Regions from separate parts of the Aureimonas sp. AU20 genome, predicted to be linked through region 2. Evidence: predicted binding sites of a transcription regulator. Region 2 holds the regulator's gene; each other region holds the start of a gene.

The links. Region 2 encodes PhoB, which activates phosphate uptake and scavenging genes when phosphate is short. Its sites were predicted from a motif close to TGTCATNNANCTGTCAT; they were not measured.
Region 1: the regulator PhoB is predicted to act here: its motif matches at 8,379-8,395, upstream of M673_RS07715 (glycerophosphodiester phosphodiesterase family protein).
Region 3: the regulator PhoB is predicted to act here: its motif matches at 5,486-5,502, upstream of M673_RS02375 (NAD-glutamate dehydrogenase).

The regions. Positions count from the first base shown of each region.
Region 1 is NZ_CP006367.1:1,755,448-1,765,599, reverse strand. It holds gene M673_RS07750 (ABC transporter substrate-binding protein) at 1-270, shown strand, start outside; gene M673_RS07745 (ABC transporter permease) at 336-1,292, shown strand; gene M673_RS07740 (ABC transporter permease) at 1,289-2,176, shown strand; gene M673_RS07735 (ABC transporter ATP-binding protein) at 2,178-3,851, shown strand; gene M673_RS07730 (aminotransferase class III-fold pyridoxal phosphate-dependent enzyme) at 3,997-5,379, shown strand; gene M673_RS07725 (tartrate dehydrogenase) at 5,394-6,473, shown strand; gene M673_RS07720 (inositol monophosphatase family protein) at 6,551-7,336, opposite strand; gene M673_RS07715 (glycerophosphodiester phosphodiesterase family protein) at 7,333-8,217, opposite strand; gene M673_RS07710 (extracellular solute-binding protein) at 8,482-9,819, shown strand; gene M673_RS07705 (carbohydrate ABC transporter permease) at 9,893-10,152, shown strand, end outside.
Region 2 is NZ_CP006367.1:3,407,672-3,417,823, reverse strand. It holds gene pstC (phosphate ABC transporter permease subunit PstC) at 1-1,238, shown strand, start outside; gene pstA (phosphate ABC transporter permease PstA) at 1,238-2,563, shown strand; gene pstB (phosphate ABC transporter ATP-binding protein PstB) at 2,581-3,390, shown strand; gene phoU (phosphate signaling complex protein PhoU) at 3,461-4,183, shown strand; gene phoB (phosphate regulon transcriptional regulator PhoB) at 4,189-4,920, shown strand; gene M673_RS15555 (DUF3297 family protein) at 5,003-5,260, opposite strand; gene M673_RS25160 (GcrA family cell cycle regulator) at 5,556-6,299, opposite strand; gene M673_RS15545 (aspartate aminotransferase family protein) at 6,681-7,889, shown strand; gene argF (ornithine carbamoyltransferase) at 7,886-8,842, shown strand; gene M673_RS15535 (Hsp33 family molecular chaperone) at 8,835-9,899, shown strand; gene apaG (Co2+/Mg2+ efflux protein ApaG) at 9,915-10,152, opposite strand, start outside.
Region 3 is NZ_CP006367.1:526,297-536,448, forward strand. It holds gene M673_RS02370 (acyltransferase family protein) at 1-4, opposite strand, end outside; gene M673_RS02375 (NAD-glutamate dehydrogenase) at 480-5,357, opposite strand; gene M673_RS02380 (TPM domain-containing protein) at 5,550-6,182, opposite strand; gene M673_RS02385 (TPM domain-containing protein) at 6,191-7,105, opposite strand; gene M673_RS02390 (LemA family protein) at 7,119-7,748, opposite strand; gene M673_RS02395 (hypothetical protein) at 7,908-8,165, shown strand; gene pdxY (pyridoxal kinase PdxY) at 8,177-9,076, shown strand; gene M673_RS02405 (DUF429 domain-containing protein) at 9,317-10,087, shown strand.

The DNA of each region.
Region 1 (10,152 bases), 1.7 Mb from region 2:
CTCTCGGACGCCGACTGGAACGAGTCGCGCTGGAAGAACCCCAAGTTCGACCAGCTGGTCGTCGGCGCCCGCGCCGAGACGGACGACGCCAAGCGCAAGCAGATGTACCACGACGCGCAGGCTCTCATCCACGACGAGTCCGGCGTCATCATCCCGGCCTTCACCTCCAATCTCGACGTCCATTCCAAGACGCTGAAGGGAATGAAGCCGATGACCACCGGCCCCATGATGGGCTTTGCCTTCGGCGAGCACGTCTGGCTCGACGCCTGATCCGAACAAAGGTCCCGGCCGGCGCTCCAAACGGGGCGCCGGCGGTTTCTTGAAAGGCCAAGCGCATGAACAGCCGCATCGGAAAACTCGTCGCCGGGCGCCTCGCGGTGGCGCTGGGGACTCTGTTCTTCGTGTCCTTCGTCGTGTTCGGCGCGACGCAGCTCCTGCCGGGCGACGTGGCGCAGGCCATTCTGGGCCAGAGCGCAACGCCGGACGCCGTCGCGGGCCTGCGCACCGCGCTCGGCCTCGACGAGCCGGCGCTCCTGCGCTTCGTGCATTGGCTGGGTGGCCTGGTGACAGGCGACGCCGGCCTCTCGCTGGTCAGCCGCCAGCCGGTCAGCGACCTGATCTGGACGCGGCTGACCTCCTCGCTGACGCTGGCCGGCATCGTAGCGGCCATCTCCGTGCCGCTCGCGCTATTTCTGGGCATCACCACCGCCGTCTGGCGCGGCTCGGCCTATGACCGCACGGTCGGCATCCTCACCATCTCGGTCGTGTCGGTTCCCGAATTCCTGGTCGCGACGCTGGCAGTGCTGATCTTCGCCGTGCATCTGCACTGGCTGCCGGCCCTCTCCTTCCTGCCGCCCTCGGCGACGCCGCTTCAGTTCCTGCGCGCCGTCGCCATGCCGGTGGTCAGCCTGTCCTTCGTGGTCGTCGCGCAGATGGTGCGCATGACCCGCGCCGCGATGATCGAGGCGCTGAAGGCGCCCTATGTCGAGATGGCGATCCTCAAGGGCGCGAGCCCGCTTCGCGTCGTCCTGCGCCATGCGCTGCCCAACACGGTGGGCGCGGTTGCCAACGCCGTCGCGCTCAGCCTTTCCTATCTGCTCGGCGGCGTCATCATCGTCGAGACGATCTTCAACTATCCCGGCATCGCCAAGCTGATGGTAGACAGCGTGTCCATGCGCGACATGCCCGTCGTGCAGGCCTGCGCCATCGTCTTCTGCGCCGTCTATCTCCTCCTCGTGACCATGGCCGACATCATCGCCATCGTCTCCAATCCGAGGCTGCGTCATCGATGAGCCCCTTTGCCCGCTCCACTCCCCTCGTGTCCGTGAGCCAGCCCATGCCGGAGACCCGTCCCAAACGCCGGCTTCATCTCAACGCCATGACGGTGATCGGCGGGGTTCTCATTCTTCTCGCCGTGCTGACCGCCCTGTTCGGCACCACGCTGGCCCCGCATGACGCCGGCGAGATCGTAGATTTCGACGTGTTCGGCCCGATGAGCGCCACCTATCCGCTCGGCACCGACTATCTCGGCCGCGACATGCTGAGCCGTGTCCTGCTCGGCGCTCGCTACACTGTGGGCATCGCCTTCGTCGCCACCGCGCTCGCCTGCTCCTGCGGCATCGCGCTCGGCCTGTTCGCGGCCGTCATCGGCGGCCTTGCCGACAGCGCCCTGGCGCGCACGTTGGACGCAATCACCTCCATCCCGTCCAAGATGCTGGCGCTGGTCCTGGTGGCCGGTCTCGGCTCGTCGCTTCCCGTGCTGACGCTGACGCTCGCCTTCATCTACGTGCCGGGCTGCTTCCGCATCACGCGCGCGCTCGCAGTCAACATCGCGCAGGAAGACTTCGTGCTCGCCGCCCGGGCGCGCGGCGAAGGGCGCGGCTACATCATGATGCGCGAAATCATGCCCAACATGCTGGGGCCGCTTCTGGCGGATTTCGGCCTGCGCTTCGTCTTCGTCGTTCTGCTCCTGTCCAGCCTCTCCTTTCTCGGGCTCGGCGTGCAGCCGCCGGAAGCCGACTGGGGCTCGCTGGTGCGCGAAAACATCGCCGGCCTTCCCTATGGCGCGCCGGCCGTCATCGTCCCGGCGATCGCGATCGCCATCCTCACCATCGGCGTCAATCTCTTCATCGACAATCTGCCCGGCCGCCGCCGGGCCGGCGCGGGGAAAGCCTGACATGACGGATCTCAAGGCAAGCGGGCTTCGCACCTCCGGCCAGGTCGTGGTCAAGGGCCTTCGCGTCGTGGCGCGCGAGCGGCGCGAGGAAACCGTGATCGTCGAGAATATCGACTTCACCATCCAGCGCGGCGAGGTCCTGGCGCTGATCGGCGAGTCCGGCTCGGGCAAGACCACGATCGCGCTCGCCACGATGGGCTATGCCCGCAAGGGCTGCCACATCCATTCCGGCCATGTCGAAGTGTTCGGCACCGACATCACGGCGGCGGGCGAGAAGGCGCTACGCCAGATCCGGGGCAACCGCATCGCCTATATCGCGCAGAGCGCGGCGGCCTCGTTCAATCCCAGCCGCACGATCATGGCGCAGGTCATCGAAAGCGCTGTGATTCACGGCTCGATGGGCGCGGACGAGGCGCGAACCAAGGCCAAGGCGCTGTTTCGCGAACTCGCCCTGCCGCATCCCGACACGATCGGCGACCGCTATCCGCATCAGGTCTCGGGCGGACAGTTGCAGCGGCTCCTCGCCGCCATGGCGCTGTTGAACGACCCCGACCTCGTGATCTTCGACGAGCCGACGACCGCGCTCGACGTCACCACGCAGATCGAGGTTCTCTGCTCGTTCAAGAAGGCGGTGCGCGATCGCGGCATCACCGGCATCTATGTCAGCCACGACCTTGCCGTGGTGGCACAGATCGCCGATCGCATCGCCGTGCTGCGCGACGGCCGCCTGAAGGAAGTGGCGCCGACGCAGGAGATCATCACCGACGCCAAGGACCCTTATACCCGCCAGCTCCTGGCCGCCGCCGAGCCCGCCAGCCGGCGCGAGGGCGCGCCCGGACCGGACCATGCCGCAGCGCCCATTCTGGAAGCCAAGGGAATTCTGGCCGGCTATGGCCAGCGCGAGCGCGACGGCAGCCCCAAGGTGCGCATTCTAGACGATGTCGGATTCCGTCTGCCCAAGGGCGGCACGCTGGGCGTCATCGGAGAGTCCGGGTCGGGCAAGTCGACGCTCGCGCGCGTCGTCGCCGGCATCCTGCCGGCGTCGCGGGGCGAGGTGCGGCTCGCCGGCAAGGTCCTGGCGCCGTCCCTAAACGAGCGCCCGCGCGACGAGCTTCGCCGCGTGCAGATCGTCTTCCAGAACGCCGACACGGCGCTGAACCCGGCGCAGACGATCGGCGAGATCCTCGGCCGCCCCCTCGCCTTCTATCATGGCCTCGGTGCCGCCGAACGACAGAAGCGCACGTTGAGGCTGCTCGATCTCGTGCGCCTGCCCGCCGGCGTTCTCGACCGTCTGCCGTCCGAAATGTCGGGCGGGCAGAAGCAGCGCGCCAATCTCGCCCGGGCGCTCGCCGCCGATCCCGACGTGATCCTTTGCGACGAGGTCACCTCGGCGCTCGACACGGTGGTGGCCGAGGCGATCCTCGACCTTCTGGCCGAGCTGAAGCGCGAACTCGCCGTGTCCTATGTCTTCATCAGCCACGATCTCGGCGTGGTGCGCGCCATCAGCGACGAGGTCCTGGTGCTCCAGAACGGGCGCATCGTGGAAAGCGGGCCGACCGAAACGCTGCTCGCCAACCCGCGCGAGGACTACACCAAGCTGCTCCTTTCCTCCGTGCCGGAACTGCGCACCGGCTGGCTGGACGAGGTGAACGCCAAGCGCCAGCAGGCGGCCTGACGGGGGGCGGCTTCAGCCGCGATCTTCTGCCGGAACGCCGCCCGCAAACGCTTCGAAATGGGCCGCGCACGCGCCGGCCCCGGCACCATCTTCCGCGCGAACGGGATCAATCTCGGGCTCCAGCCTTTCCACCGGAGCCCGTCCCATGCGCGCCAACTCCCTGATCGAACTCGATCGCGAGCACCTGATCCACCCCGTCGTGTCCTGGAGCGGGCACGAGAAGCGCGGTGCCACCGTGCTTCAGTCGGCCAAGGGCGTGATGCTGACCGACAGCGAGGGGCGCGAGTTGATCGACGGCTTCTCCGGCCTCTGGTGCGTCAATGTCGGCTACGGGCACGAGTCGATCGTGGAAGCGGCGGCCGAGCAGATGCGCCGCCTGCCCTATGCCACCGGCTATTTCCACTTCTCCTCCGAGCCCGCCATCCGGCTGGCCGCCGGCATCGCAGAGCTGGCGCCGGGTGATCTCAACCATGTCTACTTCACGCTCGGCGGCTCGGACGCTGTGGATTCGGCCGTGCGCTTCATCCGCTATTTCTACAATGTGACGGGCCGCCCGACCAAGAAGCACATGATCGCCCTCCAGCGCGGCTATCATGGCTCTTCCACGGTCGGCGCGGGCCTCACCGCGCTCCCCGTCTTCCATGACGGGTTCGACGCGCCGATGCCGATCCAGCACCACATCGCCTCGCCCTATCCCTATCGCAACCCGAACGGATCGGACGATGCCAGCGTCATCGCCTCCTCCGTCGCGGCGCTGCGCGCCAAGGTCGAGGAACTGGGGGCGGAGAATGTCGCGGCCTTCTTCGTCGAGCCGGTGCAGGGTTCGGGCGGCGTGATCGTGCCGCCCGACGGCTGGCTGAAGGCGATGCGCGAGGCCTGCCGCGAACTCGACATTCTCTTTGTCGCCGACGAGGTCATCACCGGCTTCGGGCGCACCGGCCCGCTCTTCGGCTGCGAGCATGACGGCGTGGTGCCCGATCTGATGACGGTCGCCAAGGGCCTCACATCCGGCTATTCGCCGATGGGCGCGGTGCTCCTGTCCGACACGATCTACCGGGCGATCGCCGACAACGCGCCGGCCGGCAAGCCGATCGGCCACGGCTTCACCTATTCCGCCCATCCGGTTTCGGCCGCCGTCGGCCTCGAAGTGCTGCGCCTCTACACCGAGGGCGGCATCCTGGCGAACGGCCAGCGCTCGGGCGCCCATTTCACGCAGCGCCTGCAGGCGCTGGAAAGCCATCCGCTGGTCGGCGACGTCAGAGTGCGCGGCCTGCTCGCGGGCGTCGAGCTGGTGACCGACAAGCAGAAGCGCCTGAAGCCCACGGCCGACCTCAAGGTCGCCGAGTATCTCAGCCGCCTCGGCTACGAGAAGGGGCTGATCTTCCGCGCCTTCGCAGACGACATCGTCGGCTTCGCCCCGCCGCTGGTCTGCACGATCGAGGAGATCGACCTGCTCGTCGACCGGTTCGAGGCGGTGCTGGACGGGCTGCTCGAGATCCCCGACATTCGCGGCGCCCTGGCGGCTTGAGGGAGAGGGTCGATATGAGCGAGACCAGACATTACACGATCGCCGTGATCCCGGGGGACGGGATCGGCCTCGAAGTCATGCCCGAGGGCGTCAAGCTCTTGGAGGCGGCGGCGCGTCGCTTCGGCTTCACGCTGGACCTCCGGCACCACGAATTTGCCTCCTGCGATTATTATCTCCAGCACGGCAAGATGCTGCCGGACGACTGGAAGGCGATCCTTTCGCCGATGGACGCGATCTTCTTCGGCGCCGTCGGCTGGCCGCAGAAAGTGCCCGACCACATCTCGCTCTGGGGCTCGCTCCTGCAGTTCCGCCGCGAGTTCGACCAGTATGTGAATCTTCGCCCGGTGCGCCTCATGCCGGGCGTGCCCTGCCCGCTGAAGGGCCGCGAGCCCGGCGACATCGACTTCATGGTGGTGCGCGAGAACACGGAAGGCGAATATTCCGCCGTCGGCGGCACCATGTTCCCTGGCACCGAGCGCGAGGTGGTGATCCAGGAAACGGTGATGAGCCGCCACGGAACGGACCGCATCCTGCGCTTCGCCTTCGATCTGGCAAAGGCCCGGCCGAAGAAGCACCTGACCTCGGCCACCAAGTCCAACGGCATCGCCATCACCATGCCCTGGTGGGATTCGCGGGTCGAGGCCGTGGGCGCGGACTATCCCGACGTGCGGCGGGACAAGTACCATATCGACATTCTCACCGCGCATTTCGTCCTGAACCCGGACCGGTTCGACGTGGTGGTGGGCTCCAACCTCTTCGGTGACATCCTCTCCGATCTCGGTCCGGCCTGCACGGGCACGATCGGCATCGCGCCCTCGGCCAACATCAACCCGGAAGGGCGCTTCCCCTCCTTGTTCGAGCCGGTCCACGGCTCGGCGCCCGACATCGCGGGCCAGGCCATCGCCAATCCGATCGGCCAGATCTGGACGGCGGCGATGATGCTGGAGCATCTCGGCGAGACGGAAGCCGCAGCGGCCCTCGTCGCGGCGATCGAAACCGCGCTTCAGACGCCGGAGGGACGCACGCGCGATCTCAAGGGCGAGGCCTCGACCGGCCAGGCTGGCGATGCCGTGCTGCGCGTCTTCGAGGGCTGATCTCGGCGCGATCCCCTGACATAATAAAGCCCGCGCCGAGCGATCGACGGGGGCCTTTTTGCCTGTTCGGCGGGAGACTATTGGGCGGCGACGCCCGCCCTCTCGCCTTCTTCGAGCGCATCGCGCAGGAGCGCGGCCGTCCCTGCATGGATGGCATAGGCGCCGTCCGCGTGCTGGCCGATCTCGACCTCCAGCCCCAGTTCGCGGCAGATCGCGGCGCCGCCGGCGATGTCCCACATCGTCGTCACCGGCTGGATGTGCCCGTCGAAACGACCGAGCGCGGCAAACAGCATGGAGACCGACGTGCAGTGAAAGGATTCCACGATCCAGTTCCGCTCGCGCAGGCGGCGCTGCAGCGCGATCGCGGCCTCCAAATCCTCGCCGGGACTGTCTCCAAGCGACACCAGACCCAGCCCTTCGACCGTGACCCGGCGCTCGAACGGAACGCCGTTGCGCAGGACGCCGGCCCCCTTGGCCCCGGCCATGAGCTCGCCGAGGCACGGCGCGGCGATGGCGCCGACGGTGGGCTCGCCCTCCTCCACGAAGCCGAGCGACACGCCCCAGAGCGGCGAGCCGGCGAGGAAGTTCGACGTGCCGTCGATGGGATCGACGATCCAGTAGCGCGCGGCGGTCTCTCCGCCCGCTTCCTCGCCGACCACGGCCTCGCCTGGGAAGCGCTCGGCCAGCAGGGCGCGCACGCGCGTCTCGATCGTGCGATCGGCGTCGGACACGAAATCGCGCGGACCGGCCTTGGTCTCGACCGCCAGCCCCGCGCGCTGCGAGAAGAAGCCGAGCGCGTCGTTCGCTGCGGCCTTCACGATCTCGCTCGCCGCGTCGCGGCGCGCCATGCGCGCGAGCGTCACGGACGGGCGCTCTTAAGACCGCGCCCGGCGAGATAGGCGACGAGAGCCTGCGACTCGTCGGTCTGCATCGCGCCGACGCCGAGATCGAGCAACCGCCCCCAGATGGCGTCGGGGTCGGCCATGGCCGCCGTGTCGTTGAAGTCGGTCATGTGAGCCACGTCCAGCGTGTTGAGCCAAATCCGCGCGCCGATCGTGCGCGCCACTTCCATGCCCGTTTCCAGATCGGCGACGCAATGGGGCTTGCACTCGATCATGAACGGCGACAGCGGCGCCAGCGCGGCGAGATCGCCGGCAAAGCCCTGCGGCGCCGAGACGACGACTGGCATGAAGGGCAGCGGGCCGAAGGCGGGATGATCGGTCGGCAGCTGCGCCAGCTCGCCGGATTTCAGCTCGGCCTTTACGACCACGCCGGCGCCGAAGCCGCCGCTGAGGATTTCGGCCGAGACCGCCGGCAGCTCGCTCACCGACTTGGTGTCGATATTGACGAGCACGCGCCCGCGCGCCTCTTCCAGCGCCTCGAAGAGCGAAGGCACCCGCTTCTCCGTCAGTGCCGCGCCCTTGCCGCCGCCCCGCTCACGAAGCCGCATCCGGCGGATGGCCTCGCCCGTCTCAGCGCGGACGGGGCCGGTTCCTTCCGTGGTGCGGTCCAGCGTGTCGTCGTGGATCACCACCATCGCGCCGTCGGCGGCTTGGCGCACGTCGATCTCCACCATGCCGACGCCGAGCGCGATGGCGTCGCGAATGGCTTGGATAGAGTTTTCGGGCGCCCGCGCCCAGGAGCCGCGATGGGCGATCACCAGGATATCGGCCGGGTCGAAATCCAGAACGGGAGAGCGCAGCGACAGCGGCTCGGCGGCGGGAGCGGCGAAACGGGAGGTCATGGGGGCTCGGACGATTTGTGAAGGGGAAAGGCTGATCTCACGGCGAGAAGCGGTGGACGCCGAGCCGGGCGCTAGCACGGACCTCATGTCACCTCGGTGACAGTCTCGTCATGGATTTTTGACGGATGTGAAACAAAACCGCGAATGTCTGTTTCACGGACCGTCATCCAAACTTCATTGTACTCGCCGTCCGCCATTACCTAGTAGAGCGCCGCGACGAACAACAAGAGTTCGGCAACAATTTTTCGGATCGATGGGGCTAAGATGCTGACGAAAATCTTCGGCGCGGCGAGCGCGCTTGCGCTTTTGGCAGGTCTGTCGGGCACGGCGCAGGCCGCCCCGGTCAAGTTCGAGTTCTGGCACGGCCTTTCTGGCGATCTCGGCGAGCGGGTGCAGGAAGCCTGCACCAAGTTCAATGCCTCGCAGACGGACTACGAAATCAACTGCGTCAGCCAGGGCGCCTACGACACCAACCTGCAGAACACGATCGCCGCCTATCGCGCCAAGAAGCACCCGGCGATCACCCAGGTCTACGACGCCGGCACGCTCGACCTCATGATGTCGAACGCCTTCGTCCCCGCCAAGAAGCTGATGGCCGACAGCGGCTACAAGATCGACTGGGACAACTACTTCCCCGGCATTGCCAACTACTTCGCCACGGCGAAGGGCGAGCTGCAGTCCTTCCCCTTCAATTCCTCGACCGCCGTCTTCTACTACAATGCCGACGCCTTCAAGAAGGCCGGCATCACGGACGCGCCGAAGACCTGGGAACAGGTCGCGACTGACGCCCGCAAGCTGAAGGACGCGGGCTTCGAATGCCCGATGGCCATCAATTTCGACCCTTGGTTCTCGCTGGACCAGTTCTCCGCCATCCACAACCAGCCGATCGCCACCCAGGCCAACGGCTATAAGGGCCTCGACGCGGAAGTCGTCTTCAATAAGACGAAGGTCGTGGACGAGATCAAGTTCTGGAAGAAGCAGGCGGACGAGAAGCTCTTCGTCGTGAAGACCAAGGCGCTCGGCATGGACCCGATCCCGGCCTTCTCGTCGCAGACCTGCCAAATGGCCATGAGCTCGATCGCCGATCACGGCACGGTCGGCAAGACCATTCCCGCCGGCGTCGAGTGGCATGTCGCCATGCTGCCGGTCTTCGAGGGCACCGAGCGCCAGAAGTCGCTCGTCGGCGGCGCATCGCTCTGGGTCATGAAGGATCGCCCCGAGGCCGAATACAAGGGCGCGGCCGCCTTCCTGAACTTCATCGCCCAGCCCGACATGGTGGAATGGTGGTCCACCGTCACCGGCTACATCCCGGTGACCAAGACCGGTTTCCAGGCGATGAAGGCCAACGGCTTCTACGACAAGCCGCAGTTCAAGGGCCGCGAACTCGCCATCGAGAGCCTGAGCTTCACCGAGCCCTCCGACAACACGCGCGGCATCCGCCTCGGCAACTACACGCAGATCCGCAAGGAGTTCTCGACCGCGCTGGAGGCGATCTTCATGCAGAACGCCGACGTCCAGACGAGCCTCGACGAAGCCGCCGCGCGCTCCAACACGCTGCTGCGCCGCTTCGAGAAGACCTATGCCGGCCAGACGCTGAACTGAGCCGACCTGCCTTCAACCCGCGCCGCCGGTCTCCGTCAGGGGCCGGCGGCGCGCCTCATAGCGGATATCTCCCATGAAGCGCGTCGTCTTCAAGAGCCGCTGGGTTCCGGCCGTCGCCGCCCTGCCACAGCTCCTGCTCATCTTCCTTTTCTTCTACTGGCCGGCCGTTTCGGTCATGAATTGGGCCTTCACGCTGGAGCCGGCCTTCGGCGGCGCGGGCGAGCGCATCTTCGTCGGCTGGGAGAACTTCACCTCCGTCTTCGCCGACACCCAATATTGGAACTCGGTGCGCGTCAGCCTGATCTTCGCCTGTTCCAGCACTTTCATCACGCT
Region 2 (10,152 bases):
CCGACACGCAGGCCGCCTCGGTCTCGCTCGGCCGCTCGCTCGTGCGCTCCCTCGGCCAGGGCATCCGCGCCTTGCCGTCGGACGAGCAGGCCGGTCTTTCCAGCGCTCGCATCGCCGACATCCAGCCTTTGTTCGAGCGCCGCGGCATTCCGCTGCCGGGCGGCGCGACCGACGCGATGATCCCCATCGCGCTCGAAAAGAACCACATGGAGGACATGAGCCGGCTCGCCCTGACAGGCGTGACCCTGGTTCTCGCGATCGGCGGCCTTCTCTTCGGCCTGTCGCGTATCGCGGTCCGGCTTCGCGCCCGCAACCAAGTCGAGCGGGTGGTCAAGACCTTCCTCGTGGTCTGCTCCTCGATCGCCATTCTCACCACCGTCGGCATCGTCTGCTCGATGCTGTTCGAGTCCCTCGACTTCTTCAGCCGCATCCGCCCGGTCGACTTCTTCTTCGGAACGGTCTGGGAGCCTCGCTTCGCAGCCGCCGGTTCCGAGGCCGCCGGTCAGTTCGGCCTGATCCCGCTTCTGGCGGGCACGCTCTACATCGCCTTCGTGGCCATGCTCTTCGCCGTGCCGGTCGGCCTCTTCGCCGCCATCTACATGGCCGAATACGCCTCCAGCCGCGTGCGCTCGGTGGTGAAGCCGCTGCTCGAACTCCTGGCCGGCATTCCGACCATCGTCTACGGCTTCTTCGCGCTCATCACCGTCGGCCCCTTCCTTCGCGACATCTCGGCCAGCATCAACGGCCTGCTCACCGGCAATTATGTCGGCTTCATCCAGGCGCAGTCGATCCTGACGGCGGGTCTGGTGATGGGCATCATGCTCATCCCCTTCGTGTCCTCCTTGTCGGACGACATCATCACCGCCGTGCCGCGCTCTCTGCGCGACGGCTCGATGGGGCTCGGCGCCACGCCGTCCGAGACGGTGAAGAAGGTGGTGCTGCCCGCCGCCCTGCCGGGCATCGTGTCGGCGCTGCTGCTGACGGCCTCGCGCGCCATCGGCGAGACCATGATCGTGGTTCTGGCCGCCGGTATCGCCGCCAACATCACGCTCAACCCGTTCGAGGCGATGACTACAGTCACCGTCAAGATCGTCTCGCAGCTCACCGGTGATCTCGACTTCACCTCGCCGCAGAGTCTGGTGGCCTTCGCGCTCGGCATCACGCTCTTCGTGCTGACGCTGATCCTCAACATCATCGCCCTTGCCATCGTGCGCAAGTATCGGGAGCAGTACGACTGATGAGCGATACGACGATTTCCCAAGGGTCGGCCGTCCCGACCTCGGCCCGTCCGGCCCGTCGCGACATCGGCCTGCGCCGCCGCTACGCTTCCGAGCGCCGCTTCCGCCTCTACGGCCTTTCGGCCATCGGCGTCGGCCTGATCTTCCTCGCCATCCTGCTCTGGACGGTGATCGGGCAGGGCTACACCGCCTTCTTCCAGACCGAGATCCGTCTGCCGATCACCTTCTCCAAGAGCGTGATCGATCCGAACGACCGGGCCAAGGCCGACCCGGCGGTGCTGCGCACGGCGAACTATCCTCGCCTGGTGCAGGACGCGCTGGTGAAGGAACTCGGCATCGACCCGAACAACCGCGCCGCCATCACCGCCGCTTCGCAGCTCCTGTCGCAGGGCGTGCGCGCGCAGCTCGCCAACATGGTGATGGACGATCTCTCGATCATCGGCACCACGCAGGAGATCTGGATCTACGCCAACTCCACCGTGGACTCGGCGGTGAAGGGCCAGTTCGACCTGTCGATCCCCGAAGCGCGCCGGCCGATCAAGGACCAGCAGCTGGAATGGATCCGCCAGCTGGAAAGCCGTGGCGAGCTGACCCAGCGCTTCAACACCGGCCTCTTCACTTTCGGCGCCTCCTCGCGCGCCGAGACGGCCGGCGTCGGCGTGGCGCTGATCGGCTCGCTCTACATGATGGCGATCGTTCTCGCCCTTGCGCTGCCGATCGGCGTCGCCGCCTCGATCTATCTCGAGGAGTTCGCGCCCAAGAACCGCTTCACCGACCTGATCGAGGTGAACATCAACAATCTGGCGGCCGTCCCCTCGATCGTCTACGGCCTTCTCGGCCTCGCGGTCTTCGTCAACTGGTTCGGCCTGCCGCGCTCGGCCTCGCTGGTCGGCGGCCTCGTGCTGACGCTGATGACGCTGCCGACCATCATCATCGCGACGCGCGCCGCGCTGAAAGCCGTGCCGCCTTCGATCCGTGCCGCCGCGCTCGGCCTCGGCGCCTCCAAGATGCAGATGGTGTTCCACCACGTTCTGCCGCTGGCGATGCCGGGCATTCTCACCGGCACGATCATCGGCCTTGCCCACGCGCTCGGCGAAACCGCGCCGCTGCTCCTGATCGGCATGGTCGCCTTCGTCGCCAACTACCCCGCGACGCCGATGGACCCCGCCACCGCTCTGCCCGTGCAGATCTACATGTGGGCCAACGAGGCCGAGCGCGCCTTCGTGGAGCGCACGTCGGGCGCGATCATCGTGCTTCTCCTTTTCCTGGCGGTCATGAACATCACCGCCATTCTGCTTCGTCGTCGCTTCGAGCGTCGCTGGTAGGAAAGAACGGATTTCTTATGATGGACAATCTTCATTTGACCGCCGCCCCGAAGACCAACGCGCCCGTCCTCGCCACCAAGATGAAGGGCGAGAACGTCTCGGTCTTCTACGGCGCGAAGCAGGCCTTGTTCGAGGTCAATCTCGACGTCTACGAGCGGCAGGTGACGGCGCTGATCGGCCCTTCGGGCTGCGGCAAGTCTACCTTCCTGCGCTCGCTCAACCGCATGAACGACACGGTCGAGGGCGCCAAGGTCAAGGGCCTCATCACGCTCGACGGCGAGGACATTTACAACCCGCAGATCGACGTGGTGGAACTGCGCGCCCGGGTCGGCATGGTGTTTCAGAAGCCCAACCCGTTCCCGAAGTCGATCTTCGAGAACGTCGCCTATGGCCCGAAGATCCACGGTCTGGCCAAGTCGAAGACGGACCTGGAGGAGGTCGTCGTGACCTCGCTGCGCAAGGCCGGCCTGTTCGAGGAGGTGAAGGATCGCCTCCATGACGCCGGCACGGGTCTGTCCGGCGGCCAGCAGCAGCGCCTGTGCATCGCTCGCGCCATCGCCGTTTCGCCCGAGGTGATCCTGATGGACGAGCCCTGCTCGGCCCTCGATCCGATCGCGACCGCCACGGTCGAGGAACTGATCGACGAGCTGAAGCAGAACTTCACCATCGTCATCGTCACCCACTCGATGCAGCAGGCGGCCCGCGTCTCGCAGCGCACGGCGATGTTCCACCTCGGCAAGATCGTCGAGGTCGGTTCCACGGAAAAGATGTTCCAGAACCCCGACGACAAGCGCACGCAGGACTACATCACCGGCCGCTTCGGCTGACCTCGCTCCCGGCTCCCGCAGCCTTATCGGGCCGGGAGTCGTTCTCCGCGAAACAGGGAGAGTTCGTTTCATGGAACATCACATCGTCTCGTCCTACGACGACGAACTGAAATTCATCCTTCGTCGCATTTCCGAAATGGGCGGCCAGGCCGAGCGCATGGTCGAGCAGGCGGTCTCCGCCCTGATCCGCTCCGATTGGGGTCTGGCGCAGTCCGTCGTTGCCGACGACATCCTTCTCGACACGCTGCAGCGCGAAGTGGACGAACGCGCGGTCCTCACGATCGGCAAGCGCCAGCCGATGGCGCACGACCTGCGCGAGATCGTCGGCGCCATCCGCATCTCCAACGATCTCGAGCGCATCGGCGATCTCGGCAAGAACATCGCCAAGCGCGTGATCGCGGTGACCGACCACAAGCAGCCGGTGCAGCTGGTGCGCGGCATCGAGCACATGTCGGAACTGGCGCTGGGCCAGCTGAAGAACGTGCTCGACGTCTATGCCACGCGCGACGACGTGCGGGCACTGGAAATCCGCGCCCAGGACGCCGAGATCGACGCGCTCTACACCTCGCTCTTCCGCGAACTCCTGACCTACATGATGGAAGATCCGCGCAACATCACGGCCTGCACGCATCTTCTCTTCTCGGCCAAGAACATCGAGCGCATCGGCGACCACGCGACCAACATCGCCGAGACGGTCTACTACATCAAGACCGGCAAACAGATGGAGGTCGAGCGGCCCAAGAGCGACTCGACGCCCTCGATCGCCTCGCCCTCTTCCGGCCTGAACGGGTAAGTCGCATGGGCGCCCGGATCACCGTCGTCGAGGACGAGGAGGCGCTGGGCGTCCTCCTTCGCTACAATCTTGAGGCCGAGGGTTACGACGTCGACGTGATCGCGCGTGGCGACGAGGCCGACCTGCGGCTGAAAGAGGGCGTGCCCGACCTTCTTCTGCTGGACTGGATGCTGCCCGGCCTGTCCGGCGTCGAGCTTTGCCGGCGCCTGCGCACGCGGCCCGAGACCGAACGCCTGCCGATCATCATGCTGACGGCGCGCGGCGAGGAAAGCGAGCGGGTGCGCGGCCTTTCGGTCGGGGCGGACGACTATGTCGTGAAGCCCTTCTCGACTCCCGAGCTCATGGCCCGCGTGCGCGCCATGCTGCGTCGGGTGAAGCCCGAGCGCATCTCCAGCCAGCTCGTGGCGGGCGATCTCGACCTCGACCGCGAGACGCATCGCGTGCGCCGCGCCGGCCGCGAGGTCAAGCTCGGACCCACCGAGTTCCGCCTCCTGGAGTTCCTCATGCAGTCGCCCGGCCGCGTCTTCTCGCGCGAGCAACTGTTGGACGGCGTCTGGGGTCGCGACATCTATGTCGACGAGCGCACCGTGGACGTCCATGTCGGGCGTCTGCGCAAGGCCATCAACCGGGGCCGCCAGCGCGACCCGATCCGCACCGTGCGCGGGGCGGGCTATTCGCTGGACGAGAACTTCACCGCCGCCGCGCGGCCCGTGCAGCAACGGGCCGAGGCGAGCTGAGGCTCAGCCGTCCTTCCAAAACGAAAACGCCGCGAGAGCCAAACGGCTGCTCGCGGCGTTTTCGTTTGGCGGACGAGGGCGATCAGCCCTCGGCGCTCTCGTCCTTCAGATAGGGCTCGACCGTGCCCTTCAGCTTCATCAAGAGCGGCTTGCCCTGGCGGTCCTTGGCCTTGCCGGCGGCCACGCGCACCCAGCCTTCGCTGACGCAATATTCCTCGACATTGGTCTTCTCGTTACCGTTGAAGCGGATGCCGATGCCGCGCGCCAGCAGCGCCTCGTCATGGAACGGGCTGTCCGGGTCGATCGCCAGACGGTCGGGAAGGGCGGGGGTATCGGTCATGTCATAGCCTTTTCGAAAGGGGCCTCGCGCGCCGGCCGGACCGGCGCCCAGATCAGAAAGCGTCTTCCGCTCGCATGGCCTGCCTCATAACGCAGGACAGGCGCGAGCGGGAGACGCTTTCTGGCAGGAAGGCCGGGGGAGCGGCCGGCGCAAAGAAAAGCCCGGCGCGAAGGCCGGGCTCTAAACCGCGATGGATGGAAAGCGCCTGAAGCATTCCGGCTTGCCGGAACGCTGCAAGGTCCACGATTTCGTCTCATGTCTCGGAAAAGCGTTTCCGCCTTGCCGGGGAACGCCCTTAGCGAACGCGGCGGCGCTCCGACATCGGCTGGAAGGCGATGCGCGCGTGGTGCTTGCAATAGGGCGAGGAGTCCTGGGAATGGTTTCCGCAGAAGCGGAAGTCCGGGCTCAGCGGGTCGCCCAGCGGCCATTTGCAGGTGCGGTCGGAAAGCTGCACCAGCGTCAGGTTGCGCGACATGGGCACGACCTCGCCGCCTTCGGAATGACCGAACGGCTGGGCCTCCTCGAAGGCGCCGGCGTCCGGGTCCATCTTAAGGGCCGTGGCGCCCACCGAATGGATCATCGGCTGGCGGAGCGGCATGGGCGCGCGCGGCGGGGCGGAAGTGGGCATGGAGGGCGTCAGGATGCGCGGCGCGGCGCTCGGCGTCGGCATGGGGGCCGAGGTGGGCGTTGCCACCGGAGCCGCGACGGGCGCAGGCGCGAACTCGCGGCGCGGGGCGGGCGGCTCCACCGCCGCGATCGACGGCGCGGCCACCGGCTCCGGCACGGGCGCGGCGGCGACCGGCACGGGCTGGGGCGCGGGCTCGAAGGCTGGCGCGACGCGCATCGGCGCCACGGGGGCGGCCTCGGCGGGGCTCTCGTCCGCGCCGCCCTTGGGGCGGTTGTCCAGCTTCAGCCGGTGAACCTTGCCGATCACGGCGTTGCGCGTCACGCCGCCGAGCTCCGCCGCGATCTGGCTGGCGCTTCGACCTTCGCCCCAAAGGCGGGTGAGCAGCTCGATGCGCTCCTCGGTCCAACTCATGAACAGACTCCTCGTACTCTGTCGCTGCGGGAGGGCGGCCGGTGCCGTCATCCATAGCCCCTGTCGACCCCTTGCGGATCGACGGGACTTCCCACACGAAATCTGGTGTCTGAGAGGGTTCTAGAACGCGAGTGCGAAGGGCGGCAAGAGTGGGCGCCGCCGGGCGAATCGTTTCGCCCCCTTTTCAACAGCTTATGGGTGCGGAGCGACGTTTACGGAAGCATAGAGGCTCGCAAAAGGCGAAACTTCGGCTTTCGTTGACAATTCGCGCCCCGGCCATGGTATAGGCAGCGCGTTGCGCGCGGGCTTATTGTGCCTGCCGCTCCGGCCGCCTTCGCGCCGCCGTTCCCTCCATTGTCCATGCCAACGAGAAGTATCGCCATGGCCGAGACCCACGACAATCCGCTGTTTGCCACCTTCGCGCGCGCGGACCTTCGAGTGGAGCGAGGCGAGGGGGTCTGGCTGCACATGTCGGACGGGCGCAAGTTTCTGGACTTCACCGGCGGCATCGCGGTGAACTCGCTCGGCCACGCCCATCCCCATCTCGTGGCGGCGCTCACCGAGCAGGCGGGCAAGCTCTGGCACACGTCCAACCTCTTCCACGTGCCTGGGCAGGAAAAGCTCGCCGGCCGGCTGGTCGAGGCGTCCTTCGCCGATAAGGTGTTCTTCACCAATTCCGGCGCCGAGGCGCTGGAATGCGCCATCAAGACGGCGCGGCGCTACCAGTATGTCTCAGGGCATCCCGAGCGCTTCCGCATCGTGACCTTCGAGGGCGCCTTTCACGGCCGCACGCTGGCCACCATCGCCGCTGGCGGTCAGGCCAAGTATCTCGAAGGCTTCGGCCCGAAGGTCGAGGGCTTCGACCAGGTTCCCTTCGGCGACGTGGCGGCGCTGCGCGCGGCGATCGGCGCCGAGACGGCCGCGATCCTGATCGAGCCGATCCAGGGCGAGGGCGGCATCCGCGCGCCCGACGCCGGCTTCCTGAAGCTGATCCGCGATCTCTGCGACGAGCACGGCCTGCTCCTGATCTTCGACGAGGTGCAGACCGGCGTCGGGCGCACCGGGCGCTTCTTCGCCTATGAGATCACCGGCGTCACGCCTGACATCCTGGCCTCGGCCAAGGGTATCGGCGGCGGCTTCCCGCTCGGCGCGTGCCTTGCCACGGACGAGGCCGCCAAGGGCATGACGCCCGGCACGCACGGCACGACATTCGGCGGCAACCCGCTCGCCATGGCGGTGGGCAATGCCGTCCTAGACGTGGTCCTGGGAGAGGGCTTCCTCGACCAGGTGCGCCACAACGCGCTTCTGTTCAAGCAGAGCCTTGCCTCGCTGGCCGATCGCTATCCCGCCGTGGTCTCGGAAGTTCGCGGCGAGGGGCTCCTGATCGGCCTCAAGGCCGTGGTGCCCAACACGAAGCTGATCGAGGCGCTGCGCGATCATTCGATGCTGGCGGCACCCGCCGGCGACAATGTCGTGCGCTTCCTGCCGCCGCTCACCGTCACCGAGAGTGAAATCCGCGAGGCGATGGAGCGGCTGGAGGCCGCCGTCGCCGACCTGTCCCAGTCCCATCCCGAAAGCAGCGCGGCATGAGCCAAGTTCTCGCCTCCGCGCCGCCGGCCGTTTCGGCCGTCCGGCACTTCATCGATCTGTCCACCATGAAGGGCGGGGATCTGCGCGCCATTCTGGACGACGCGCGGGAGCGCAAGGCGCTCGGCCGCCAGGGCCCGCGCCCGCTCGAAGGGCGCATGCTCGCCATGATCTTCGAGAAGCCCTCGACGCGAACCCGCGTGTCGTTCGACGTCGGCATGCGCCAGCTCGGCGGCGAGACGCTGTTTCTGTCGGGCTCGGAAATGCAGCTCGGCCGGGCCGAGACGATCGCCGACACGGCGCGCGTCCTGTCGCGCTATGTCGACGCGATCATGATCCGCACCACGGATCATTCGCGCCTTCTGGAAATGGCGGAAGCGGCGACCGTGCCCGTCATCAACGCGCTGACCGACGACACGCATCCCTGCCAGATCATGGCCGATCTCCTGACCTTCGAGGAGCATCGCGGCCCGGTGAAGGGCAAGACCTTCGCCTGGACGGGCGACGGCAACAATGTCCTGAACTCCCTGATCGAAGCGGCGGGGCGGTTCGACTTCGCGCTGCGCGTGGCGACGCCCGAAGGCTCCGAGCCCGATCCGCGCTATGTCGAGGCGGCGCGCGCTGCGGGCACGCGTCTGCACCTCACGCATGACGCCCTGGAAGCCGTGTCGGGCGCCGACTGCGTCGTCACCGACACCTGGGTGTCGATGGGCCGCGAGGATCAGGCGCGCGGGCACAATGTCTTCATGCCCTATCAGGTGAACGAGCGGCTGATGGCACATGCCGATCCGCAGGCCCTCTTCATGCACTGCCTGCCCGCTCATCGCGGCGAGGAGGTGACGGACGAGGTGATCGACGGGCCTCAGTCCGTGGTCTTCGACGAGGCCGAGAACCGACTTCATGCCCAGAAGTCGATCCTTGCCTGGGTGTTCGGGAACGTGGCGACGCATGGCTGAAGATCATCTGGAACTCGGCGAATTCGGTTTCGCCGGCGACGACGCGGTCGTGCCCTATGCGGTCGAGGCGCTGGACGCGCGCGGCCGCGCCGTGCAACTCGGCGCCATGGTGGACCAGATTCTGGCCCGCCACGACTATCCCGCCCCGGTCGCTCAGCTTTTGGCCGAGATGATCGTTCTCACCGTGCTGCTCGGCACCTCGCTGAAGTTCGACGGCAAGTTCATCGCCCAGACCCAGACCGACGGTCCCGTCGATCTCCTGGTGGTGGACTACACCGCGCCCTCCAGCGTGCGCGCCTATGCCCGCTTCGACGCCGAGCGTCTGGCGGAAGCCGTGGCGGCGCATCAGGCCGATCCGCCCTCGCTGCTCGGCTCGGGCATCCTGGCGCTGACCATCGACCAGGGCGCGCACACGCAGCGCTACCAGGGCATCGTGGAGCTGAACGGGGACTCGCTGGAAAGCGTGGCGGAAAACTACTTCCGCCAGTCCGAGCAGATCCCAACCACCATTCGTCTGGCCGTGGCGCGCATCGCGCGCCGCGCCGAGGCGGGCGGGTTCCGGGAAAGCTGGCGCGCCGGCGGCTTGATCGCGCAGTTCCTGCCCTCCTCGCCCGAGCGCATGCGCCTGCGCGATCTGCCGGGCGGCGATGCGCCGGAGGGGACGCAGGAGCCTCAGTTCGACGAGGACGACGCTTGGACCGAGGTTCAGGCGCTTGTCGGCACGATCGAGCCCTCCGAGCTCGCGGACCCCGAGGTCGGCGTCGAGCGGCTGCTCTTCCGCCTGTTCCACGAGCGCGGCGTGCGCGTCTTTCCCGGCGTGCCGGTGCGCGACGACTGCTCCTGCACGCGCGAGAAGATCCGCGGCGTGCTCGAGAACTTCTCGCCCGAGGACATCGCCGAAAGCGTCGAGGACGGGGCGATCAACGTGACCTGCGAATTCTGCGGCGAGGCCTACACGTTCTCGCCGGACGAATTCCATCACGACCACGACCACGATCATGGCCGGGAGAGCGAGCAGGGCCATAGCCACGGTCAGAGCCGCGGCGACAAGCACTGATCGGTTGGCGCCGCGTCAGTTGAGGACGCGCACGCCCTCCGGGGCATCCAGCGAAAAGGCGGGCACTTCGATGTCGAAGGCCCGTCCGTCCGCCGTTTCCATGCGGAACGAGCCGCGCATGATGCCGGACGGCGTGCCCAGCGGGCAGCCCGACGTATAGGTGAAGCTGTCGCCCGGCGAGAGGATCGGCTCCTCGCCCACCACGCCCGGCCCGCGCACTTCCTCCACCTGCCCGCGCCCGTTGGTGATGTGC
Region 3 (10,152 bases), 860 kb from region 2:
GCATAGGCCGGATCTGGATGGGAGAAATTCCGGAACTCTATTGATCTGCTGATGGTTCGGAAAGGATACGACTTATCCTGTTCTTATAAATCTAAAATCTATATTTTAAAAGACGGGTGAGTTCCGCTTTCCCGTTGCGACCCTTCCATCCGTCCCTGCGCTGTGGCGCGGTCATAGGTGAAGCGGCCGTTATCCCGCGAGGGCAGTCCACCGATGGTCCGCCCTATGCGCCCGGTTGGTTGCCAGGCGGCCGACCGGCAAACCTCCCCCACGCCATAGGGTCGGCAGAGAGGTCGCAACTTGCGCGGAGGCTAGCCCTTTCGGTCCATCCCGGGCTTGTTGTCAGGCCGCCAAGGCTCCTTTTTGAAGCATCATGAGCATGGCCCTGCGGTTGCCGCGCTGATGCTCCAACCATCTTCGGTGACGGGGCCGGCGCCGCATGGCGCGCCGGCCCCGTCGATGCCTTCCCTCGGCCCCGTCTAGTGCCCCAGATCCTGCAAGAGGCCAGCGGCGAGCGTCAGGCGGGAGACGGAGGTTTCGCCGGTGCCGGCGAGGCGCGCCATCTGCTCGCTGGCATCGCGCAGGGCGTCGCCCTGGCTGGCGAGCCAGTCGGCCACGGGGTTTTCGCCCTCGCCCTTCTGAAGCGCGAGGGTCGTCAGGCGGCGGCGCTCGCGGGCGATCTGGCTCGCGGCGCGCTCGAGCGCCAGTGTCTCGTAATAGTCGGTCGGGCGCAGAGTGCCGAGCGCGGCTTCCAACTGACCAATGCGCAGGGCATGGGACAGTTCGAACGTGGCGCGCACTGTGGCTTCGATCGGCTGCGATGTTTCACGTGAAACGGCGTCCATGTCCGGCACTAAGGCCAGCAGCGGCAGGAGGGCGAGGTCGGCGGCTAGATCCTGCGGCACGCCGCGTTGGACGAACTCGGCCTCCGCCGCTTCCACGCCCTGCCGGGCGCGCTCGCTGGCCAAACTCGCCAGTTGGGGCTTCAAGCGTCGCACCCGCTCCTGAAGCGCCGCGACGGCCGGGCCGAGATCCACCGTGCCAGCCCGCACCAGGCCGACCGTCACCCGCTGGAGGAAGGCGGACACGGCGGCATAGAGCTCGTTCTGCGTGTCGCCGGGCAGGGCGGCGTCGAGCGCGTCGATCCGGGCCAGGAGATCGGCCATCTCGAACCCGTCCGCCGCCAGGACGAAGCCTTGGCAGACCGCGCTGGCGTTGCGGCCCGTTGCGTCGCGCAGCACCACGGCGAAGCTCGGGCCCAAGCGGTTGACGAGGTCGTTGGCCAGACCCGTCGCGACGATCTCGCGGCGCAGCCGGTGCCCGTCGATCTCGGCGGCGAAGCGCTGGCGCATGGCCGGCGGGAAGTAGGAGACGAGCCGCTCGTGCAGATAGTGATCGTCCGGCAGCGGGCCGGAGACGATGCCGTTGAACAGGTCGATCTTGGCATAGGCGAGGAGCACGGCGAGTTCGGGCCGGGTCAGGCTCTGGCCCTTGGCGCGAAGATCGGCGATCGCCGCGTCGGTGGGCAGCGTCTCCACCGCGCGGTCGAGCGCGCCGGTCTCCTCCAAGACGCTCATCAGACGGGCCTGGAGCGACAGGCGGGCCGCGCCCGCGCGCTGTTCCAGCGAGAGCGCCAGGGTCTGCTCGTAATTGTTGCGCAGAACCAGCCGCGCCACGTCGTCGGTCATGGAGGCGAGCAGCGTATCGCGGTCGGGGCGGAGCAGGCGCCCGCCGGCGACCGCCGCGCGCAGCGCGATCTTGATGTTCACCTCGACGTCCGACGTGTTGACGCCCGCCGAATTGTCAATCGCGTCCGTGTTCAGCCGCACGCCGGCGCGGGCCGCCTCGATGCGGGCCTGCTGGGTGAGCGCGAGATTGGCGCCTTCGCCGACCACCTTGGCGCGGATGTCGCGACCCGTGATGCGCACGGCGTCGTTGGCGCGGTCGCCCACATCCAGATTGCTCTCCGCGCGGGCGCGCACATAGGTGCCGATGCCGCCGAACCAGAGCAGGTCCACCGGCGCGCGCAGGATGGCGGTGATGACCTCCTGCGGCGTGCCGGTTCGCTTGTCCCAGCCGATCGCCTCGGCGGCCTCGGCCGAGAGGGTGATGCGCTTTTCGCGGCGCGAGAAGACGCCGCCGCCTGCGGAGATTTTCGAGCGGTCGTAGTCGTTCCAGGAGGAGCGCGGGAGGTCGAACAGGCGGCGCCGCTCGGCATAGGACGAGGCCGGGTCCGGCTGCGGGTCGATGAAGATGTCGCGATGGTCGAAGGCGGCGACGAGGCGCGTCTGGGTCGAGAGCAGCATGCCGTTGCCGAACACGTCGCCCGACATGTCGCCGCAGCCGGCTGCGGTGAAGGGCTCGGACTGGATGTCCCAAGCCTTGTCGCTGGCGCCCATCTCGCGGAAATGGCGCTTCACCGCCTCCCAGGTGCCGCGCGCCGTGATGCCCATGGCCTTGTGGTCGTAGCCCGCCGAGCCTCCGCTAGCGAAGGCGTCGCCCAGCCAGAAGCCGCGCGCCTCGGCCACGGCATTGGCCGTGTCGGAGAAGGTGGCCGTGCCCTTGTCGGCCGCCACCACGAAATAGGGATCGAGATCATCGTACCGCACGACGCCGTCGGGCGTCACCGTCTCGCCCGCCCCATCGATATTGTCTGTGACCGACAGGAGCGAGGCGATGAAGACGATATAGGCCGAGCGGCCGGCCTCGAACCAGACGTCCCGCTGCGCGGGGTCGGGCAGGCGCTTGGGGTAGAAGCCGCCCTTGGAGCCGACCGGCACGATCACCGCGTTCTTGACCTGCTGCGCCTTCACGAGGCCGAGCACCTCGGTCCGGTAGTCCTGGGAGCGGTCGGACCAGCGCAGGCCGCCGCGCGCCACCGGGCCGAAGCGCAGATGCACGCCCTCGACGCGCGCGTCGAACACGAAGATCTCGCGGTAGGGCACGGGCGCGGGAACGCCCTCCAGAAGATGCGGGTCGAACTTGAAGGCGAGCGCCGGCTCGACCTGCGTCGGCCGCGAGTTGGGATCGGCCGAAACATGGGGCACGGCGTAGAAATTGGTGCGCAGCGTGGCGAGCACGGCGGAGAGGAGGCGGCGGGCGACGCGGTCCTCGTCCAGCGTTTCCAAGGCGTCGAGCGAGGCGCGAAGGCGCAGGAGAACCGGCAGCGCGCCGCGCCGGGCGGCGCGCTCGGCCTCGCCGTCGCCCTTCAGCTCATCGGGGAGATCATCCGCCTGGTCGGCGCGCGCGGGGTCGAAGCTGGCAGTAAAAAGCAGGGCGAGATCGCGCGCGATACCCGGCTGGCGCTCCAATACCTGCGCGATGAAGGCGTCGGTATAGGCAAAGCCGGTCTGCCTGACATAGCGGGCATAGGCGCGCAGCAGATTGGCGGTGCGCCAGTCCAGCCCGGCGGCGAAGACCAGCGCGTTGAACCCGTCGTTCTCGATGCGCCCGTCCGTGACGGCGGCAAAGGTCGCCTCCAGCGCGGCGCCGCCATCGGGCAGGGCGATCTCGCCGCCCGAGCGCAGCGTCAGTTCCATGTCGTGCAGCCACACGGTCGTCTCATCCGGCCGGCGCATTTCGAAGGAGCGCTCGGCCACCGCCGAGAAGCCCATATTCTCCAGGATCGGCACGCGGCGCGAAAGCGACAGCGGCTGGGCGAGATTGTAGAGGCGAAGCCGCAGAACCTCGGCACTGTCGTTCGGCCGGCGATAGAAATCGGCGGCGAGGCGCTGCGTGTCGGACAGCGCCAGCATGTGGAGCGCGTCGCCCACCGCTTCGTCCGGCGGCACGAGGTCGCGGTAGCCGTCCGGCAGGCCGGGCGCCATGGCCATCAGCTCGCCATGCTTGCCGGCGAGCGCGCTTGCCCGCTCGAAGCCGAGCATCCAGTCGCGGGCGAGATCGGTGATCGCGGCTTCCAGCTCGGCCGGGTCGGGCTGCGGGGTCGGGCCGCCGCGACGGCCGATGATGAAGTGTATCGAGGCGAGCGACCCTTCGGGGAAGGCGGGATACCAGGCCGAGACATGGCCGTCGTAGCGCTCGGCCAGGAGCAGCCCAATCTCGTCGCGCAGCCGCGCGTCGTAGCGGTCGCGCGGCACGAAGACGAGGACGGAGGCGAAGCGGTCGAACCGGTCGATGCGCGGCAGGACGCGGATGCGCGGGCGCTCGCCCAGCTCCGTCACGACGCCGATGAAGTCGGCGAGGAGATCGGTGTCGATCTGGAACATCTCGTCGCGCGAATAGGTGTCGAGCGCGACGCGCAGGGCCTTGGCCGAATGCGAACGGGGCGAGAAGGCGAAGCGCTCGATCACCGCCTCGGCCTTGCGGCGCAGAAGCGGGATGGAGAGAACCGAACTCGCATAGGCGTTGGAGGCGAAGAGGCCAACGAGCCGGGTTTCCCCGACGAGCCGCCCTTCCGCGTCGCGCCGTTTGATGCCGACATAATCCATGTAGACGCGGCGATGAACGCGCGAGCGGGCGTTCGCCTTGGCGACGATGAGCGGCGCGGGGTCCTCCAGAAAGGCGCGGACCTCGGCGCTGGTGGCCGAGCCCGGCGCCTCGCGGCGCAGGACGCGCACCTCCGGGTCGGTCAGGATGCCGAGTTCGGAGCCCTCGACGCGGCGCAGCGCCTCACCCTCGGGGAAGTAGCTGAAGTCGCGAAGGCCGAGGAAGATGAAGTTCTCGTCGCAGAGCCAGCGCAGGAGCGCGGCGCCTTCGCGCTCGGCATCGGCGCGGGCGGGGTCGCCCTCACTTGCGGCGCGCGCTTCGATCTCGCCGGCGGCGGCCTCGACGCGGGCGCGCATGGCCTGATGGTCGCGATTGACGACGCCGACTTCGCTGAGGATCGCTTCCAGATCGCGGGCCAGCGCTTCTTCCGCGCGCGGCTCGGCGGTGGGCTCGATCGCCACCTGGATCAGGCTGACGCGCTCCGTTCCGCCTTCGCGGCCGGCGGCGCGGAACGCGGCCGGCGCGCCGGAGGCATCGCGCGACACGTCGAGCACGGGATGGGACACGGCGTGGATGGCCGGGGCGCGGGAGGCGATGGCGGCCGTCACGCTGTCGAACAGGAAAGGCATATCGTCATGGACGAGCGTGACCAGCGTCACGGGTTCGCCGAGGCGCGCCGCCTCGCTGAAGCGCTCGACGCGGACCTTGGACCCGCCGGGGCGATGGGCGGCGAGAAGATCGGCGGCGCGCTCGGCCATGCCGGCGAGAAAGGCGGGGTCGAAGGGCGCGAGATCCTCGGCCGGCGGGCGCGCGAAGAGAAGAGGCGCGAGCCGTGCCGCCATGCCGCCGTCCGGCAGGCGCGACAGGGCCGCTTGGAGGATGGCGCGCTTCTCGCCGGTGGAATCGGGCATGGTGCTTCCTCGCTTGGAACCGCAGGGCTGTTCTCGCCCCGTTCGGTCGGGGAGGGACCCTGGCAAGACCGGCTGGCGCGGGGCTTTCCGCCGCCTCGGGCGTGCCGGTCCTTCTCTAATCGGCGTTCGCGACGGGCCGATGGCAGGCCCGCTCTCCGTTTGGGTGTCGCCACCAAGGATGGGACGGCGCGCTCAGATTTCCACCAGCCGGTCCGGAATGGCGTTGCGCCCGGCCGGGTCCGGCGGAAAGCGGGCGGCGAGCAGCGCGCCGCTGCGGCCCACCGCCGCCTCGAAGCCTTCGACCAGCCGGTCGCCCTTGGCGGCCTCCACCAAGCCGGCGACGATCCCGTCCCATTCGGCCTGAGGCACCTCGGCCGCGATGCCCTCGTCGGCGATCACCTCGGCATAACGTTCCGCCTCCGAAACGAAAAGGAGGACGCCGGTGCGCTCGGGCGTGCGGTGGAGATTGTGGGCGAGGAACTGCGCCCGCGCCATGCGCGCGGCACGCGCCCGGGCGAGGGCCGGGGGCACGAAGAGCATGGTGAGATGCGAGGAGCGCAGGAGAAGAAAGAGGATCGCAGCGCCTGCCAGCTGCGCGGTTTCCACCAGAAGGGCGGGAAGGGCGAGGCCCGACAGAGCGGCGACGAGCGCCGCCACCCAGCCGAAGAGGAGCGAGAGCGCCAGCGCCAGCGTGGCGGCGACGAAGCGATAATCGTCGCTCGCGCGGGCGAAGACGGCATAGATCTCGCCGCCGGTCTCCCGCTCCGCCGCCGCGATGGCCCCGGCGATGCGGGCATGGTCCTCTGGGGTGAAACGAAGCGCCATCCTGTCTCCTACCAGCTTCCCGACGAGCCGCCGCCGCCAAAGGACCCGCCGCCGCCCGAGAAGCCGCCGCCGGACGAAGAACCGCCGCCGCCCCAGCCCGAGCCGCCTCCGAACCCACCGCCCCAGCCGGGGCTGATGGGAATGGCGCGTCGGCGCCGGCGGGCGGGCATGGCCGAGCCGCCGTCCGGCCCGCTTCCGGGGCCTCCGCGCCCGCCGCCGAAAAGGCGCGACAGGAGGGCGGCCAGAAGCGGGCCGACGGCGACGAAGAGAATGAAGAGGATGACCGCAAGGCTCAGCCAGCCATCCGAGCCCTGTCCCTGTCCCTGCCCCTGGCCCTGCCAGCCTGCGTTACGCTCGGCGCGGGCCTGGACCTCGGCGGCGTCGCCGCCCAGGATCTGCAGGATGGCGTCGGTTCCGGCGCGGATGCCGCCGGGATAGTCGTTGGCGCGAAAGCGCGGCAGGATGTCGTTCTCGATCACGAGCCGCGACAGCGCGTCGGTCAGCGTGCCCTCCAGCCCATAGCCGACCTCGATGCGCACGCGCCGGTCGTTCTTTGAAACGAGAAGGATGACGCCGTTGTTCTCACCCTCCCGCCCGATGCCCCAGGCGCGGCCTAGCCGGTAGCCGTAGTCGGCGATCTCGTACCCTTGCAGATCGGGCACGGTGGCGACCACGACCTGATCGCTGGAGCGCTGCTCGAAGGCCTCGAGCTTTTGCGTCAGCTCCGCCTTCGTGGCCGTGTCCAGAAGGCCCGCGCTGTCCACCACCCGGCCGGAAAGCGGCGGGAAGGTCTGCGCCAGGGCTGGCCCCGCAAGGGCAAACCCCACGAAAAGCGGGAGCGTCAGAAGGGCCAGCAGCCAGAGCGCGGCGAGCGCCGAGGCGCGAACCGGCCGCTTTGTCTGACGGGCAGGATGGGCGCGCATGGCCGCCCTCGCCTCAGCGGTTGAACGAGACGGGCGGCGGCGTCGCGGCGCCGGTGTTGGCTTCGAAGACCTGCATGGGCTTGGAGTCGGGGTAGAGGACACCGGCGATCCAGCGGCCCGGAATGGTGCGAAGCTCGGTGTTGTAGGCCTGCACCGCCTCGATATAGTCGCGCCGCGCCACGGCGATGCGGTTTTCGGTGCCTTCCAGCTGGCTCTGCAGAGCCAGGAAATTGGCGTTGGACTTGAGGTCGGGATAGCGCTCCACGGTGACGAGCAGGCGGGACAGGGCGCCGCCCAACTCCTCCTGCGCGGTCTGGAAGCGCTGCACGGCGGCGGGGTCGGTCAGCTGGTCGGCGGTGATCGTGGTCTGCGTCGCCTTGGCGCGCGCTTCCGTCACCGCCACCAAGACGTCGCGCTCCTGCGCGGCATAGCCTTTCACGGTTTCCACCAGATTGGGGATCAGATCGGCGCGGCGCTGGTACTGGTTCTGCACCTCGCCCCAGCTCGCCTTGGCGCGCTCTTCCAGCGTCGGCACGTTGTTGACGCCGCAGGCCGACAGAAGCGGGGCGAGAACCAGGAGCGCGAGGGCGAGGCGCCACCTTGCGAAGCGGGAAACGCCCGAGGGGGCGAGCGACAGGGACACGGGGGCAGTCCTCCGGGATGCGGGCACGTTCGCGCCATATAGGGCAAGATGTCGCGGCGGGCAGGGCCCGCGCCCCGACCCTCGGCAGGGGGGCGAATTCGTGTGCGACAAGCGGGCGCCGACTTGCCCGAAGCCCGCTTTTCCGGCAGGTTCGCCGCCATGACAGGACGATCCGACGACCGGGAGCGCCGCGACGAGGCCGAGGCCATCCTGCGCCGCGTGCGCCAGGAGACCGAGCCGCAGACCGGGGTCGCGGCCGAGCGGATGGTGCTCGGCGCGCGGCGGCATTTCTGGGCGGGCGATGCCGACCCGGCCGATCGGATCGAGGTCTGGGGCACGCGCATCGGCCGGCTGGCGGGGCTGGCGGCCTTTCTCGTGCTCGCCGTGCTACTCGTCATCCAGCTTTTGGCGGAGTGAACCAAGCGTCCATGTCCCAGGTCCCTCCCGCGTCGGGCGAAAAGCCGGCGGTCATTTCGATCTCGTCCCATGTGGCGCGCGGCACGGTGGGCAACCGGGCCGTGGTCTTCGCGCTGGAAACGCTGGGCTATCCCGTCTGGTCGGTGCCGACCGTGACGCTGCCCTGGCATCCCGGCCATGGCCCCTCGACCCGCATCGTGCCCGACCCCGAAACCTTCGCCGCCTTCATCGCCGATCTCGCCCGCGCGCCCTGGCTGGGCGAAGTGGGCGCGGTGATCTCCGGCTATTTCGGCGGCCCGGAGCAGGTGGAGGCGGTGGCCTCGCTGGTGGACGCGGTGAAGGCCGGCAATCCCCGCGCGCTCTATCTCTGCGATCCCGTGCTTGGCGATGGTGGGGCGGACGGCGCGGGCCGGCTCTACCAGCCGCGCCCGGTTCTCGACGCCATTCGCGACAAGCTGATCCCGCGCGCCGACATCGCCGTGCCCAACCGGTTCGAGCTCGAATTCCTCACCGGCCTCGAATTCTCCGCCAATTCGCATCTGGTGGAGGCGGCGAGCGCGCTCGGGCCGCGCTCGGTCGTCGTCACTTCCGCCTATCCCTTGCTGCGCGGGGGCATCGGCAATCTCCTGGTGGAGGATGACGCGGCGATCCTCGCGGAGCATCGCTGCATCGAGGGCGTGCCGAACGGCTTGGGCGATCTGACGGGCGCGGTGTTCCTGGCGCGCAAGCTCGCCGGCCTTTCCGGCGAGAAGGCGCTGCAATCCACCACCGCCGCAGTGTTCGAGATCCTGGCCCGCACCACCAAGCGCGGCAAGGACGAGCTGACGCTGGAAACCGACGCCGACAGCCTGAAGACGCCGATGGCCATGGTGCAGATCCGCCGCCTTGCCACGGGTGGCCGGCGGGCGTGAGCGGCGCGGCCTCCTCGTGAGGGACGCGACTTTGCCGGCAAAGCGAAGTGATTGCTCATGTGCTCGGCAGAATGAAGTGAGCAGCGCCGTCTTCGTTGCCGGCGCTTTCAGCGCGGGGCCGAAGGGCTTTCTTCCTCTCTGCCGGGCTCTCGCGGCAAGGCTTTCTCCGTTGCCGGCGCAAGGCGACGGAAACGCGACGTCGGCCCGGCCTGAACGGAGTCCCGAACAGTCTCGACCCTCATGAGCGGCACCCGCGCCCTTGCGGGCGTCGATGGTTGTCGGGGTGGCTGGATCGCGGCGCTGGAACGGCCGGGCGAGGCGTGCGCGCTCCTCGTCGCGCCGCGCTTCGCCGATCTTCTCGCCGCCCTTCCGGCGGATGCGATCCTCGCGGTGGACATGCCGATCGGCCTGCCGGAGCGGATCGACGGGGCGGGGCGCGCCGCCGAGATCGCCGCCCGCCCGCTCCTGACGCCCGGCCGCCGCTCCAGCCTCTTTTCCATTCCCGCCCGCGCAGCGGTGGAAGCGGGGGCGGGGCCGTTCGCCGATGCGGCCGCGAGGGCGGACGCCTATCGGAGGGTTTGCGCGCGGGCTCGCGAGGCCTCCGAGCCGCCGCGCGCGGTCTCGATCCAGGGCTTCGGCCTGTTTCCGCGCATTCTGGAACTCGACGCGCTCCTGCGCGCCGAGCCCGCGCTGGCGAGGCGCGTCTTCGAAAGCCATCCCGAAATCGCCTTCGCCCGGCTGAACGGCGGCGAGGCCATGCGCCATTCCAAGAAGCGGGGCGGGCGGGTCCATGAGGAGGGGGCGGCCGAGCGCCGCCGACTGCTCATGGCAAAGGGCCTGCCGCCGGAGCTCCTGAGCGCCGCGCTTCCCAGAGGCGCCGGGGAGGACGACCGGCTCGACGCCTGCGTCCTTCTTCTCGTGGCGCGGCGGCTGGCGCGGGGGGAGGCGACCTCCTTGCCCGACCCGCCGGAGCGCGACGGCTTCGGCCTTCCGGTGGCGATCTGGGCCTGACCATTGGAGACGCTGGGGTGATGGCGTCTGACAAAATCTTGCGGGGTCGGCTGATCTGGTTCTTT